Regions from separate parts of the Granulosicoccus antarcticus IMCC3135 genome, predicted to be linked through region 1. Evidence: riboswitches for the same ligand, from Rfam matches in the RefSeq annotation. Region 1 holds a riboswitch; each other region holds the start of a gene.
The links. Region 1 has a riboswitch for cobalamin ahead of IMCC3135_RS23210 (FecCD family ABC transporter permease). Riboswitches for the same ligand answer to the same signal wherever they lie in the genome.
Positions count from the first base shown of each region.

Region 2: linked by a shared signal. The riboswitch ahead of IMCC3135_RS24030 (TonB-dependent receptor) and the one ahead of IMCC3135_RS23210 (FecCD family ABC transporter permease) in region 1 are both predicted to bind cobalamin.
Region 3: linked by a shared signal. The riboswitch ahead of cobG (precorrin-3B synthase) and the one ahead of IMCC3135_RS23210 (FecCD family ABC transporter permease) in region 1 are both predicted to bind cobalamin.

Region 1 covers NZ_CP018632.1:5,356,744-5,362,195, forward strand. The annotation lists gene IMCC3135_RS23200 (ABC transporter substrate-binding protein) at 1-211, opposite strand, end outside; gene IMCC3135_RS23205 (ABC transporter ATP-binding protein) at 208-1,041, opposite strand; gene IMCC3135_RS23210 (FecCD family ABC transporter permease) at 1,041-2,072, opposite strand; cobalamin riboswitch at 2,243-2,383, opposite strand; gene IMCC3135_RS23215 (VWD domain-containing protein) at 2,539-5,214, opposite strand; gene IMCC3135_RS23220 (hypothetical protein) at 5,352-5,452, opposite strand, start outside.
Region 2 covers NZ_CP018632.1:5,540,938-5,546,389, forward strand. The annotation lists gene IMCC3135_RS24020 (LegC family aminotransferase) at 263-1,411, opposite strand; gene IMCC3135_RS24025 (NAD-dependent 4,6-dehydratase LegB) at 1,404-2,387, opposite strand; cobalamin riboswitch at 2,530-2,737, shown strand; gene IMCC3135_RS24030 (TonB-dependent receptor) at 2,865-4,886, shown strand; gene IMCC3135_RS24035 (hypothetical protein) at 4,978-5,452, shown strand, end outside.
Region 3 covers NZ_CP018632.1:2,023,727-2,029,178, reverse strand. The annotation lists gene IMCC3135_RS08780 (precorrin-8X methylmutase) at 1-548, opposite strand, end outside; gene cobG (precorrin-3B synthase) at 538-1,722, opposite strand; cobalamin riboswitch at 1,947-2,186, opposite strand; gene IMCC3135_RS08770 (extracellular solute-binding protein) at 2,457-3,503, opposite strand; gene IMCC3135_RS08765 (ABC transporter permease) at 3,640-4,440, opposite strand; gene IMCC3135_RS08760 (ABC transporter permease) at 4,433-5,428, opposite strand; gene IMCC3135_RS08755 (ABC transporter ATP-binding protein) at 5,425-5,452, opposite strand, start outside.

The sequences.
Region 1 (5,452 bases):
CACCCTCGCCGCAGGAGTGCACCGTCACAGGGTAATAATCTGCTGGCAGCTCGGCATCGGGCCACGTGTAATCGAAACTGACCGCAGGCAGTCCGGTAATGCTGCCTGAGGTTGGCACAATCGAATCGTCAGCATGGCCTCCACTTGCCATGAAGAATATGATCACCGCAATTGCACTGCTGTAGCGATGAGGTGTAAGTCTGATAGTCAAGGGCGTAGCTCTCCTTCAGTAAATTGGCGAGTATGTGGCGAGGTGGAAGGGGCGACGGAATCGCCGGTAATCGGTGAGAAAACAAGTTGTGTCTCACCCGTGCGAGGATGTATGACCGAGTCGACGTGAACCTGCAATATCGGGGCGAGCACTTCATCGGTAAGAACGGCATCCGGAGAACCAAATGCAACGACAGCACCTTCAGACAGGACAATGACCTTGTCGCAGTAGCGGGCTGCAAGGTTCAGATCGTGGAGCGCCGCAATAGTCGTCGCACCGAGCCGTCGCACAGTCGCCAGCAAATCCAACTGGTAGCGAATGTCCAGGTGATTTGTTGGCTCGTCGAGCATCAGTACGGCGCTCTGCTGGGTGAGAGCGCGGGCAAACAGCGCCCTTTGCTTCTCACCACCTGACAGTGTCTGCCAGTTGCGATCAGCAAGATACTCCACCCCAGCAGTCGCCATGGCTGCATAGGCGATCGCCACATCTGTCCTCGATGCACCACCAAACGCTCTCTGGTATGGAAGTCGGCCCAACATGACCATCTCGGACACCGTCATCTCGATCTCGGTTGGCGCCTCCTGTGCAACAACGGCAAGCTGGCGGGCCACCATGCTGCTCGACTGGCGGAGAATATCGGCCCCGTCGAAAAGCACACATCCGGACTCCGAGCGCAGCACTCGTGAAATAGCCTTGATGAGGGTTGATTTGCCACTGCCATTCGGCCCGACAAGACCCACAAAGCTCCCAGCTTCAATCGTCAGGTCGAGACCATCAATCAACAACTGCTGCCCAACCCGAACACGCAATGCATCAATGTCAATATGCATCAACCGAGTCCCCGTTGTGTACGTCCTCGACGGCGCATCAGCGCCAGGAACAATGGGCCACCGATAATCGCTGTCAGGACCCCGGCAGGAATCTCCTGCGGTGCAATCAGCCATCGGGCGAAGACGTCGACCCAAACCATGAAGAGAGCACCAAACAACAATGAGATCGGCACGACACGAACATGCAGGCCACCGACCAGTAGCCGGGTAATATGTGGGATAACCAAGCCGATGAACCCGACCGCGCCGCTGATGGCAACCATCACACCAGTCAACAAGGCTGTAATCACAAACAACTCCGCTCGACGCCAGGCGATGGGCACGCCCAGAGTGGTCGCTGCCTCGTCACCCGCATGCATGGCGTCAAGTTGACGCGAGATCATCATCATCCGCAACGCCACCACTAAAAGCACCGTGGCAGGTAGCCAGAGCACGGCCCAGCGAGCTCGCCCCAGGCCACCGAGCAGCCAGAAAAGCACTTGTTGAGCAGCACGAGGATCACCCCAGAACACCAGAAGACTGGTAATCGCCGACAGCACATAACCAATTACAACGCCCGAAAGCACAAGGCGCATCGGTGTCAATCGGCCACCCTCCTGAGCAATCAAGTACACGACGGCCATTGTCAACGCCGACGTCACGAATGCGGCAAGCGAAATACCCAAACTACCTAATCCGAAGCTACCGAACAGGATCACCAGTGTTGCACCGACTGATGCGCCAGACGAAGCACCGAGCACATAAGGATCGGCCAGCGGATTGCGGACCAACACCTGCATTGCTACGCCTACAACCGATAGTGCAGCTCCAAGGATAGCCGCCAGAACTACTCGGGGTGCACGCAGCTCCCATACGATCTGGACCACGTTGCGGGGTATGCCATCGATCTCTTCCTGGCCCAGAAGTTTGCCGATTATGATGTCCCAGATTGTTCCAGGTGTCACGGCAACAGCACCTATGCCAATCGCTAGAATCATCGAGATCGCAAGAGTTGCAATCAGAGCGACCACCACCACAGGGACTGCGTTCACATCGAGAAGTCCGGTCGTACGTATTTGCCTCGAACCGTGATGGGTCGACGAGACCGTGATTTCAGAAGCTATGGCCATATCGCGCTCAAAAACCGACAATGAGCGACAAGGCAACACTAACGCCACGACAGCGCTTGCGTAGCCCACGACGCAGACCACGGCGACTAATGGGGGTAATAAAACTCGCCGCAGGCATTCGGGCTCGCCGATCGTGAAAACGATCAGCCTACCGTTGCGGGTCAGCGCCGGATTTTGACCGGACTTTCCCTGCGCACGAATTACATTTTCGAACAACTATAGTAGCATTTGCGCGGGCAAAGAATGACCAGGCGATGATGTCATTAACGGAAACGACTCAGTCTTCGTCAACCAGAGTGACAAGTTCGGAATCAATCAGCCTGACCTGCTTGCGGACAAGCTGATTGAAGTGTGAGTAGTCAGCTCAGAACGACTTCTGTTGTAAGACTCATTCGGCAACAACAAGTGGAATGCTGGCTAATAGCTGTCTGTCGGTATCGATGATATATCGGATTTCGTAATTGCCTGCGGCGGAAGGTGCGCTGAATTGCAGCGTATCAACACCAGCTTGCACATACCGGAAGCTCTCATAGCTGTTCAGGCCATCGCCTTCGATTGCAATGGCGATATAGTCCCGATTATTGGCTGGACCTGTCCACTGAACATCAAACGTACTTCCACTAGCGACCGTTGAGGGCGCAGACAGGGAAGCTGACACGCTGGTGACAGTAATCGGAACCGATGCCAGTACCTGATTGTTGTTGTCTATGACATATCGAATCTCATAGTTACCCGGTATTCCCGGCACCGTCAATGCCACGCTACCAGTCCCTTCCTCCAGGTAGCTAAAAGTCCGATAACTGCCTGGGGAGGCGCCCGCATCTGACAGTGATATGTAGTCTCTGTCATTCATTGGGCCTACCCACTCAACCGCGATAGTCGATCCGGCCGGAGCCGTGCCGGGCGCCGTAACCGTCGCAGTAACAGTTGTGACTGTTATAGGCAATCTGAATAATATCTGGCTATCTGAATCAACGATGTAACGAAGTTCGTAATCCCCGGGAGGAACAGATAAGGTCAACTCAACTTCATTCGAGCCCTCTTGTAAATACTCATAGGTCTCGTAAGAGCCCGCTGCCGCACCTGGCTCTGCCAGCGCAATATAATCTCGTGGATTGTTTGGACCACTCCACTGAATCACAATATCGGAACCCGCTGGAGCCGCCTCAGGTGCCGTTAATGTGACTGTGGATTCAACAACCTCTAGAGTCACTGCTGCCACAATCGGGTTTTCTGATTGCAAAGCAGGATCCAGTACATATCGTATCTCGTACGTCCCTGTGGCACCGGGTGCCGTCAACGTTACCGAATCAGAATCCGGAGTCGGATAGCTGAAATTCGAATAGCTTGACGGAAAGGCGCCGACATCAGCGATAGCAATGAAATCACGAGGATTTCCAGGCCCAGTCCAGCTGACAGCAAAGACAGCACCTTGACCAACCGTTGACGGTGCAGAAAGTGTGGCAGCTCCTGCTATCGGAACATTCTCATTCAGGATTTCCTGTAGTGGCTCACGAATGGTTAACGCATAATTTCCACCCAGGGTGCTACCAAAAATCTGCACACGAAAGGGTGTCCGCGATTCTGTCAATTCAAGCAATCCCAGATCCTGACATATAGATGCAAAGTCAATGACGGGTTCATTAGTCGAATCCAATACTCGCCAAACTACATCACAGTCGGCCCCAGCCTCAGAGCCAAGATAGACTGTGTTGCCGGCAGCTGAGGGCAATGTACCCACCGCCACTTCATTGTTTGCAAGTTGCCCCTCGACCAGCTGGCCCAGCGGCAGTACACCAAGATCGAGCGTCGCCGGCGTGATCAAATCAAACGTGTAATTCGTCGCATCACCAGCGGCACTGTAGACATCGATCTCTGCCACATCAGAATTAATGAAAGCCGAACTTTCACACGATAATAATATTTCTTGCTGCGAACCAGATTCGGTTCGTACAATTGCACTTATCGATACAGCGCCATCACATGGAGTACGCAACTGCAACAGCTGTGGCTCTCCGACAGCATCGGCCAATCGATAACGGTCCAAAGCAGTGTCAGTTTCAAGGTTGCCAGCACCATTTGCAGGGATATTCAATGCAACAGACGCGTTATGTTCAAGAGTAAAGGCAGTAACATCCTTGCCAAGGATAGATGCTGCGCTTAGCGTGCCAGGAAATCTTTCTCTCAACGATAAAGCATCATTGATCAAAGATGCATCTCCGGTTACCGCGACATCAAAGGTACACTCATCCAGCCCAGCGCCGAGCTCTACCCCAGCTGCAAGACACTGCAAACGGGCTTGTCTGCGGATTTCAGGATCCAATTCATCAAGCGTTTGTATCTGTGGCCCCGCCCCTTCAGAGGGATCGGTAGTGTAGTTGAAAGGCGTCAGAAACAGAGAAGCATCACCCACCCGCCTCCAATCATCTGCATAGCTGCCATAGAGTTCTTCTTGCGTGTAAGCGACGGACGCTCCCGCAGCCGTTCGTAAATCATTGCCCGGATCACCATCGCCATCACCCAGCAACCCCGTTGTCGCACCCGCGAATCGCTTGTTCAGCTGAACGGTTAATGTTGTTCCGCTGATAGCCAGCTTAACGAACCCATCAACCTCTATTCGGAACCCATCCTCAATCCTTTGTATCAAAAAATCCGGATCGGCCAGCTCATACCAATCTCCTGAACTCAGGAAAACCAGCTCACCGTTGATGTTGAGACCGGAATTTTCCTCGAAAGAATCATCGATTGACACAGTGTGTTGCCCTGCACGTACAGCAACACCGTTTGTATAGCCAATACTGCCAAGCAGGCGCACTTGAACTTCAAGCTCGTCAGCTACGACCAGTGCATAGTCTCCTTCCTGATGGAAATTGAACCGCAGTCCATCACGCGTGATCATATGCGGATCGCCCCAGGATTCATCACAGGGTGTGCCGCCCAGCGCCCCGCTCAAGATACAATCAATACAATTATCTTTGAAATCTTCATAGCTCGGATACGGGATGGCATCATTGCAGATTTTCTGAGCTACGGGACCGCTGGCCAAATTGCAGGCTATTTCCATTGCGACTCTTCTCTGCAGCGAAGTGGCCACATTGTTCGCACTGCATGCCCTCTCCCGAGGAGTTTGAACAGATTGGGCATATGCCAGACTGCCCATGAAGGTAAGGCAGATGAAACAAAGGAACCTTGCATGGTTTTTCATGGGGTTGCCTCCGATACAACGAAGTTGTTTTGTACGACAGACGTCAACGTACCCGCCTGCCCATTGACGCTAACCTCCCCTTCAAAACTGGATTCCC
Region 2 (5,452 bases), 180 kb from region 1:
GGCACTCAACTCTGGTCAAACTCGCATTGGCGAGTAGGATCGTTTCTGCGGAATGGCTGATCTCTCAGCTTATAAAAATAGCCTGTCATCAGGCAGGCCTTGATCGGACTTCGGCCCTATTTACACTCAAGTTGTGTTCCGTAAATGCTTCTCGGACGACAAAGTCACCACAAGCAGACACAAGTACACGTATCACCTCAACGTTGCCCATTCAGCAAGAATCGGAAAACTGAACGCCCTCCCTACTCTGGTGCTCCAGCACTTACCAGCCATGTGGCACACTACTGGGCAGATTCAGGATATGCGCTGCTGCCCACTGCGTATTCTCAAGCGTTCCGTGCAGACAATGCTCATACATGCTCAATCTGTGCATCGGCACCCAGACAGGTCTGCTGAGAACACCCTGACGACAGGTATATTCAAGAAGCTGGTCGCGCTCTTCGACTGAATTGCATATCAACGCATTCAACCAGTGATTCGCCTGTGTACCAGGCTGTTCTGCAATCATGTCCCTATCGTTTTCATGACTCCACTGAAGGTAATTATTCGCCAACTTGCGTTTGCACATCAGTGCATGTTCCAGTGAGGCAAACTGAGCGATACCCAGAGCCGCATTAAGATTAGGCAATCGGTAGTTGAAGCCGACCTCGTCATGGAGCCACTTCAAGGGTTCGGTGACTCTGGCTGTTGTAGTCAGATGCCTAACTCGTTTGGCCAGCTCAGCATCATTGGTCAGAACCATGCCGCCGCCACCGGTGGTCATGATCTTGTTCCCGTTGAAGCTCAACACACCCAGATTGCCTGCGACACCACAATGCACGCCTGTATGCCAACTGCCCAACGCCTCGGCACTATCCTCTACAAGCTGAAGACCGTGTGCCAGGCAAAGCTGCGCAATCTGGTGAATCGATGCCGGAAATCCGAATGTATGCATCGGCATGCACACAGGAATACGTCGGTTTGTCTCTATATGCCAGCAACAGCCGTCATCTCGCAGTTCTGTCTGACTTTCCAGAAATTCCTGTAGTGCCGCTGGCGCCAGACCCAGACTTTGTCGATCTACGTCAATGAACACAGGCTCTGCACCACAATAGGATATGGCGTTACAGGTGGCCACAAAACTCAGTGACTGTGTCAAGACAAGATCCCCCGGAATCACCCCGGCAACCAGTAAGCTGACATGCAAGGCGCTAGTACCGTTGACTGTCGCGATCCCATGAGCAGCACCGGCATACGATGCGATCAGTTGTTCGAACTCATCGACACACTGACCGACACTGGACACCATGCCAGAGTCGATAACCTCAATCAGTGCCTGTCTGTCCCTCTCACCAAATCTGGGTTCATGCAAACCGATGGAATTGCTCTGATCAAACTGCTGTCTGACGAAATCAACCAGACTGTCAAACATGGTAGAGCTCGGCCCGGTAACGTTTCAGGTTATCTGGCTCGATTAGCCAATCAATGGTTCTTTGCAGACCCTCGCGGATAGCGATCTGGGGACTATGACCTGTCATGCCTATCATCTTCGAGTTGTCACACACCAGGCGATGCACCTCGGATGCAGCGGGACGCAATCGATTCTCATCGACGACGAAACGCGTATCACTGCCCATCAGCTCGCGGATCAACTCCAGCGTATCCTGTATGGAAATCTCGGTATTGGAACCGATATTGACGGTTTCGCCAATCGATGCATCACTACGAGCCAGTGCCAAAAAGCCGCGACAGGTATCGTCAACGTAGTTGAAATCCCGCGTTGGTGACAAATCACCGAGCTGAATTTCAGCCTTGTCAGCAGCAATCTGACAAATAATCGCCGGTATGACGGCTCTGGCCGACTGCCGCGGCCCGTAAGTATTGAACGGTCGGGCAATCGTCAGTGGCAGCTCGAAAGAGTGATGAAAGCTCAAGGCCATGGCATCGGCGGCAATCTTGGATGCACTGTAAGGCGACTGTGCCTGCAAGGGATGCTGCTCATCAATGGGCACATAGCGAGCGGTGCCATAGACCTCACTCGTAGATGTATGAATAACCCGGCCAACCTGGTTATCCATCGAGGCCTGACAAATATTCAGCGTGCCGCCGGCATTGGTATCCAGATAGCTACCCGGGGCGATATATGAATACGGAATGGCAATCAGAGCCGCCAGATGAAAGACGACGTCGATATCTCGCGTCAGAACGCGACAGAAGTTCGAATCACGGATATCGCCACTGACAACTTCGAGATTGTCAGGCGGCGTTATCGAGTCCAGCCACCCCCACGACCCCAGGGAGTTGTACTGGACCAGCGCACGTACCGTGTAGCCTTCGCGCAGCAGCAGTTCGGTCAGATGTGAACCGATAAATCCATCTGCACCCGTTACTAGCGCACGCTTGTTCATATATCTTCAGCAGCATAAGGAAATCAACAGGTGAGAACTGCGGTCGCCGCAGGCATCCGGATTCACACCACCAACCAGAGCTCAATCACGAAACATGCCTCGGCATCCCGTGGTAGCGTTCGGTGTAACCCCAACTGGTGTATGCTGTCGCCTGTCGCAAGGTTCTGACAAAGATGAAAAGGGAACGAGGTGTCATTCCTCGGCTGCCCCCGCAACTGTAAGTAACGCGTTTCGCTATTGACCCACTGGATGCAATATATATCTGGGAAGGGAGCGAAGACCCTTTCGCTGGTGAACACCAGCATTGGACAGTTACAAGCCAGGAGACCTGCCAGGCGATACGTCTTTTACCAATCTGGCGGGGTGTCAGTGGAAATTGAGATGCAGTTTGCGCTTCAGCACTTCGTGCCAGCCCAGATGCCAGTATCTCTCTGACCTGCTCAAACCCCACTCGGTACAACCTGAGGTAACGCGGGGTTGCGTTCCAGTAAATCGATCAAAGAATCCATAGCCACTTCTGCCAGCTCTCGCCCGCCTGTTCTGGCTGGCCTGCTGTTGCTCGCCTTTCCCTGGGCGAGTACCGGACTGGTCTACGCAGAAGCAGATACCACTCTGGGCACGGTTGAGGCCATTGGCGAACTGCCCTACCGTACGGGCAATGTGATCAGTGAAGAGAGCACAGCCAGCCGCAGCCGGGTTGAACGGGTGGAGTTGGAACGCTCACCCAACGCTCTGGCCGCCGTGCTGGCGCGCGAAAGCGGTGTGCAGTATCGTCAATCAGGAGGTTTTGGCAGTTTCTCCAGTGTCAGTATTCGCGCGGCAACGGGTGCACAGACAGCGGTGTATCTCGATGGTGTATTGCTCAACAATGGCGGTAATCCGGTCGTGGATTTCTCCACGCTCGAGATGCTCAATCTGGGCTCAGTCGACATCTATCGCGGCAGTACGCCCATGCAACTTGGGCATGCGGGTATCGGTGGAGCCATCAATCTCAATAGTCTGCAAGCCTCCAAGGTCAATGCCACCCGAATCCGTCTGGGTGTGGGCAGCCTGTCGCTGGCCGGGCTACAGCTCTCGCATCAATCGCGACATGGCGCCTGGGATGTAGCCGCTGCAATCAGTCATCGACAAAGCGATAACGATTTCCGGTTCACCAATAAAAATGGTACGCCACTCAATACCGAGGACGACACAGACGAAAAGCGCAACAATGCCGATGCCAGGCGAACCTCAGCCCTGCTGCGCATGGGCTATCAGCAAAACAAGAATGCCCGTACCGATCTGACCATCCAAGTGTCAGCTCGCGAACTGGGAGTACCGGAATGGGGCAACAACCCTGACAATGTTGCCAGTTACGACACGGCTGCCAGCCAATTCCAGCTATCACAGATCCTTGATGGTCTGGGTAACTGGAACAGTCGTCACAACATCTACTGGCATACGAATTCCGCTCAATATCAGGACCTTGAGAGTCAGGTCGGATTGGGCGCGCAGGATAGCGACAACCAGACCAACACCCTGGGTGCCAAGACCTATTGGGAACACTTGGGTGATGCAGGCACATTGGGCTTGTCTCTGGATCTACGCCAGGAAAAACTGGACTCCACCGATGGGTTGGATGAATCAGCAGCCTTCGATGCGCGTCGCCAGAGCAGCCTTGCCACCGTGCATTATGTGTGGTTCGATTCCACCGATACCTGGTCGCTGACACCTGCCTTGCGATGGCAGCACAACAGCCTTGATGGTTCACAGGCAAGCACATCACAAGAGTTGCATGAATATTCCAGCGACTCGAATACAGGACTACAAATCGGACTGGCCTATCGACCCACAAGCCTGATCACCGTCACAGGAAATGCCGGCAGCTTCTATCGTGAACCCTCGTTCGGCGAGCTCTACGGCTCCATCGGTCTGGTCAATGGAAACCCTGAATTGAAACCGGAAAATGGTATCAACCTGGACGTCGGCATACAGTTCAGAACTGATGACATGAGCCTGAGCAGCACACTGTTCGGCAGCGAACGTGATGAGCTGATTGTGACGTCATTTAACGCCCGTGGTATTGGTGAACCCACCAATGCCGGTGCGGCACGTGTCATCGGAATTGAACTGGCTGGCGAACTGGCACTAACCCCAAAAATTCAGCTGCGTAGCAACATGACATGGCAATCTCCCAAAAGTCGCGACACAGCCGAAGGCTTTCGCGACAAATATCTGCCTGGTGAATCTCAGTTCTCCTTGTATGGTCGTATCCAGTATCAACCCTCTGCTGTCACGCTCTGGTATGAACTGGATATCCAGAAAAAACGCTTCTACGACAGAGCCAATATCCTGCCCGCAGCCGACAGTGAGCAACATTCAATCGGTATCGACTGGTCTCAAGACCAATGGCAAACCACCCTTGGCATACATAATATCAGTGACGACAATATCGAGGACTTCAACGGGTATCCCAAACCTGGTCGTACCTGGTCATTGTCGATTACACGCAACTTGTAGCATTACCAGCTGAAGCTGCAAGATTATCTCTTTTTATAAAACAGTACCCTCACGACCAAGCCAACCGCAACCAAAGAATCCCGGATTTTCCATGAAGACAATCAAAAGCACCAGCAAGTGGCCAATCGCCATTGCAAGAACCTCCATCGCTGCCACACTCATTCTGACCCTGGCAGCCTGTAGTTCAGATGATGATGACAACAACACTGTCGTGCCTGACGATAATGACGTCACTGATGCATTGCCTGGCGACACAGACACCTTGCCCGATAATGAATTTGCCTTCGTCTCTACACGTGCAGCCGACTACGGCAGCGGTCGCGTCGATCGCATTTCTCTGACAGACGGCTATATCGTGGATGGCAACTACCCCGGTGCCTTGTCAAACATCAGTGTTGCCACAGATGGCACCAGTCCCTATCAGATTGGAAAATTCAGCATTGATTCGGTGACACGCTACGACGCTACTGATTTATCAATCGTCGATTATCAATATTCGGTAAAAGGTGATGAACCGGTTACTTCAAATCCGCAGAGTATTGCATTCAGCGGTGAAAACAAAGCCT
Region 3 (5,452 bases), 3.3 Mb from region 1:
GGTACCGGCAAGTCCTGCATCAGAGCCAGCTTGGATTCAACGGCACCGACAAAACCCACCGGGCAACCAATGATAGCGGCAGGCCGAGGGCAGCTTGGATCCTGGAGCATGTTCAGTAAATGAAATAGCGCAGTAGGTGCATTACCGATGGCAACGACAGCTCCCTGTAGATGCTCTCGCCACAGCTCCAGAGCGGCTGCCGAACGTGTGTTGGATTGTACTCTGGCAAGTTCCAGTACGGCCGGATCATGCAAGGTGCAGATAACGGCATTGTCCGCGGGTAGGCGAGCACGGGTAATGCCCTCTGAAATCATGCGGGCATCACACAGTATGGGCGCGCCTGCTTGCAGTGCACCACGTGCAGCGTTTACCAGACCCGGTGAGAATTCTATATCACGCTCAAGTCCAACAAGCCCGGCCGCGTGAATCATGCGAACAGCCACCGGCTCTTCATCCGCACTGAATCTGGACAGTTGCGCTTCGCTGCGAATAATGGCGAAGCTCTTCGTGTAGATGGCAGCGCCATTGGTTTGGTAACTATGCACCATTTTCAGGGAAATCCAGTAGATATTCAGGGGTGGAGGTAATCTGTTCTGCGCGCAAACCAACGCGCACTGGCTGATCGCAGGCTTTGCCATTACGAATCAACTTGTATTCGTCAGGCGCTGTTGCCACCAGCGTAATCGCCGCTGATGACGGGTGTGCACAGCCTTTGATGCAGCCTGCAACATGCAGCCGTTCACCATGGGCAAGCTGCGCAGCCAACGATCTGGCGATACCCAGGGTAGATGAATGGGCCTGTGCACAACCTGGCGCGCCGGTGCAGGCAAAGACATTCAAACGCGGGTCACCAGCACGCAAGCCAACACCTGCGGCCGCACCGTCGCCCACTCCCTCTATCAAGATCATTCGCCAGGGTGTCAGGCGCAAATTGCCCAGCGGAGCCAGGGTGTAAAGATCCTCGCTCTTCAGGAGGCCGAACTCTGGTGCCACTAGCCAGCCCTGAGCATGCTTTCCAGGTTCCGGGCGGCAAGCAAGACCAGGGGCTGCGAGCACTTCATGGAACTCAGCGGGTAGCGTAGCGCCGCTGGCCAGAAACGAAGCCATGCGACCGCGGCCTTGCGGCGCACCTTCATGATCCAGAAACCAGTGAGCCAGCCTCATCGCTGTATCGGCAGCGGTAGCAATACTGACTCGTGCCCCCGAGCCCATACCATCGGCAAGGCACATCAGCTCCCCATCAGCTGAATGCTGAATGCGAATGTCAGCTGATGTTCCAGTTAGCACTGGCGTTGCCCCACAGTCCACCGCAAAACCGAACTTGGCCGGCAACGTTGGCGCACCCGGCTTATCCAGTGCTTGTATCAGTCGAGCGCCAACCTGATGACTTACGTCTCCATCAATCCAGAATGGGGTGAAGACCAGATTGCGACGTCGCTCAGAATCAATACTGACATCAACAAGGTCGAGCTTCATCAGGGATTTGATCAGCGCTGCGTGCTCACTTGCCCTGATACCACGCATTTGAAGATTGGCACGTGATGTCAGACTGATCTGGCCAATCCCGTATTCTTGTGCCAGTTCGCCTAGCGCGATAGCTTGTGGCTGACTCAAACGAGCATACGGCGGGCGAATGCGCACAATCAATCCATCAGCCGCCGCCATTGGCTGCAGTGCGCCAGGACAGGCTCCGTGAATTAGCGGCTTGTTCGACGCATCCATTCGAAAGCTCCAACTGATGAATACCAAAGAAGCCGGGGATAACGTATGACGGATTGTTATTGCAGTACTGACGTCAGGATCGCAGGTTTCTTGCCTGTACGAAGCATTGCCAGCAAAGCCCTGTGCTTACCCGGAACTCATCTGGCAGTCTTGCACCGCCAAAATCGCGAACCATTGAACGCACTGATCTGCACAATCGGCCCTGCCCTCACCCCGGAGCAATAACTGAACACTGTTGTCGGGCAGGTCTTCTGGCTCACCTTCATCCGGGCATTGTCACCTTCCCAAGAGCGTGATTGATAGCTCTCAGTGGTGCACGACAAACCCGTCAGGCTTACAGCAGCGGGGGCTGCACCGGAATAACCAGTACGATCAGCACTCAATGCTGACAATATTGGCGTCACCGGTTTCCCATTTCACCATGACCCACATGTGGCCACAGAACCCGAACGCGATGGAAGTTATCACCCTCTCGCCGCTGGGTCAATGGGGAGTGCACCAAGCGATCAAACTCGCCCCCGGTTTAGTGGAGACGCCGCAGCCCTCTAGCAAGATGGTGCAAAAGGTTGATTTGACGCAAATCATGAAGGTTGGCGCACTCTAGCCATCAACTAGCCATCAAGTTGCACTCAGCTGAAATTCCAGAAGCAAACCGGGCAAGACGATTGTTTGCGCGTCTTGCCCGTTGTTTTCATGATCAAACAGATGCTGAGACTGACAGTATCCGCAATTCCCTACTTGCTGATATCCGTCCAGATCCGTGCATACAGATCATTCACTTCTACCGGGCACACCGCCAGGAATGCACCGGATGCTTCAAGCTCTGGTGGCACGCTCAATTCTGGAGCGGTTTTCAGCTCTTCGGACAGATATTCGTCCGACCCCTTGATGCCGTTGGCGTATTTGGCAAAGTTGGAAATCATGGCGGCATTCTCCGGATCCATGATGAAGTTCTGAAACAGTTTTGCATTACCAGGATTCTTTGCATCCACAAGTACGGCTGCGCTATCCATGAAATAGGCAAAACCTTCTTTAGGAAAACCGAAGCGTACATCCGGGTTCTTTTCACGAGCACGCATAGCGGCGCCATTCCAGTAAAAAGCGGCGGCGTAATCGCGGCTGGCAAATTTCTCAATGGTGCCGTAGTCCATGGCAATCCACTTGGTTTTGGCTTCTACAAGCTTGTCGCGAACAGTGCGCAGAAACTCCTTGTCATCAGTACACCACTCTCCACCCAGATACTTGATAGCGCTGTACATGACGTCCGTCATTTCTGGCGCCACATTGACCTTGCCAATCAACTCTTCAGGTGGATCCAGAAAGATGGAAGAGGTATTGATGTCACCGTCATATACAGAAGTATCGACAACGGTACCAATCAAACCCCACTGCCACGGCACGGAATAGTGACGACCTTCGTCCCAATCCACACCGGTCCACCGATCTTCCATATTCTTGAAGTTCTCCATTTGATCAGGCCGTGTCTCCAGCAGCAAACCTTCACCAATCCAGATATGCATATACGGTGCTGAGGGAACGACGATATCAAACCCATGCCCACCGGCACGTACCTTCGCCAGCGCCGTGTCGTTGGAATCGTAGTCTGTAATGGTGACTTTTACATCGTAGGTTTTCTCGAACTTTTCGATCAACTCGGGGCTGGTGTAATTGCCCCAGTTGAATATGTTCAATTCCCCTGCTGCCTGGGCTGGACCTGTCATCAAAAGGCAGGCCGCCATCAAAGTCGTGACGGGGCCGGTAGAGCATAGTTGGCGAAACATGTACGTCTCCTGTCGTTGAATCGGTAACGTTGACGATAACGGGCAAAGTCAGGGATTTGATTCAGACCCGCTCATTTAACATTCAATTGGCTCACGCGCAGCATTGCCAGCACATCGGTTTTACAACACGCTTCTGTCAATTTCTTTTCCGGCTTAACAAAAAGAATCCTGTCACGATCACTACGGAAAAGGCAAGAAATATAGTGGAAATAGCGTTGATTTCAGGGGTGACAACCCGGCGTAGCTGTCCGAGCATATACGTCGGCAGTGTCTCCTGACCACCTGATTTGACAAACTCGGTGATGACAACATTATCCAGTGAAATAACGAAGGCGAGCATGAAGCCCGCAATGATGCCTGGCCGTAACAAAGGTAGAGTCACATGCAAAAAACCACGCCACGGCGTTGCGTAGAGGTCGGCGGCAGCCTGCTCCAGAGTCAGATCCATGCCTTGTAACCGCCCCCGAATTGGCAGGTAGGCAAATGGAATGCAGAAAGCGGTGTGTGCTGCCATCAGAAAGCCTATACCCGAATAACCGGTCCACACCTTGATACGAGAGAATACGATCAGCAAAGACACGGCTGTGACAATCTCCGGGACCATCAGCGGCTGATTGATGAGCGCATATTTGAAACTCAGCCCGGGGTAAGGCTGTGTACGAGTGGTCGCCAGTGCAGCAAGGGTGGCAACCACAGTTGCAATACTGGCGGCAACTATAGCAACCAGCGCCGAGCGTAATGCAGCGTCTTGAATCGCATCGTTGTTCCATGCCGAGACAAACCAGCGCAACGAGAAGCCTTCCCACAACGCAATGGAAGTACCCGCATTAAAGGCATAAACAACCAGTGTTGCAATGGGCAGGTATAGCAGAAAAAAACAGAACATCGCAATGGTTGCAAAACCCGGCTGCGAACGGATATTGAATGCTCTAGCCACGACGCGTCTCCGACTTGCCGACGTTACGAACATAGACCATCAGGGCCAGCATGACCACCACCATCAGAGTGACAGAAATGGCAGCCCCTAGTGGCCAGTTGCGACCGGGTCCGAATTGAAGCTCGATCAGGTTGCCCAGCATCATGTTCTTGCCACCTCCGAGTACACGCGGGGTCACATAGGCCCCCAGTGCAGGAATGAAGACCAGAATGGAGCCTGCAATTATGCCGGGCTTGACCAGTGGCACAATGACATGCCACAGCACTCGAAATTGATTGGCGTACAGATCATAGGCTGCCTCTACAAGACGGAAGTCAAGCTTCTCCATGCTTGCGTAGAGAGGCAGCACCATCAGTGGCAGATACACATAGGCCATCCCGAAGAGTATCGCCTTGTCTGTGAACATGATCTGAATGGGTTGATCAATGAGACCCAAACCAACCAGGGCAGAATTCAGAATACCTTCGTTCCGGATCACCTCCTGAATGGCAAACGTACGAATAAGCAGGTTTGTCCAAAACGGGATCGTCACCAGAAACAACCAGATATCGCGTGTACGAGCAGGCCTGGTTGCAATGAAATAAGCAGTAGGAAATCCGAGCAGAAAGGTAATGAGCGTTGTCGATAACGAGAGTTTGACAGAGCGCCAGAAAATACTCAGATGCGCATTGGCAAAGGACAGAGTATCGTCAAAGATATCGCGCTGCAGAAACACATTGAACCAGCCCTCGCCGGACAATTCCCAGAGCTTGACATCACCATAGCTTCCCTTGGCCATGAACGAATACAGCAACATGACCAGCAGAGGACCTGCGGCTGCGAAAAATATAATCAGTAGAGCCGGTGCCGATAACAGCCAGCGATCTCGTATAGCCTTGCGCTTATGCGGATCATCAGCACTGCCGAGCGTATCCGCAGCTACCATGGAAGGAGCAGAGTCGGGATCAACCCCGTACTTGTTCTCTTGACTGTGCTGCGTATTGTTCATTGAGTGACCAGCTGGGCAGCCGCT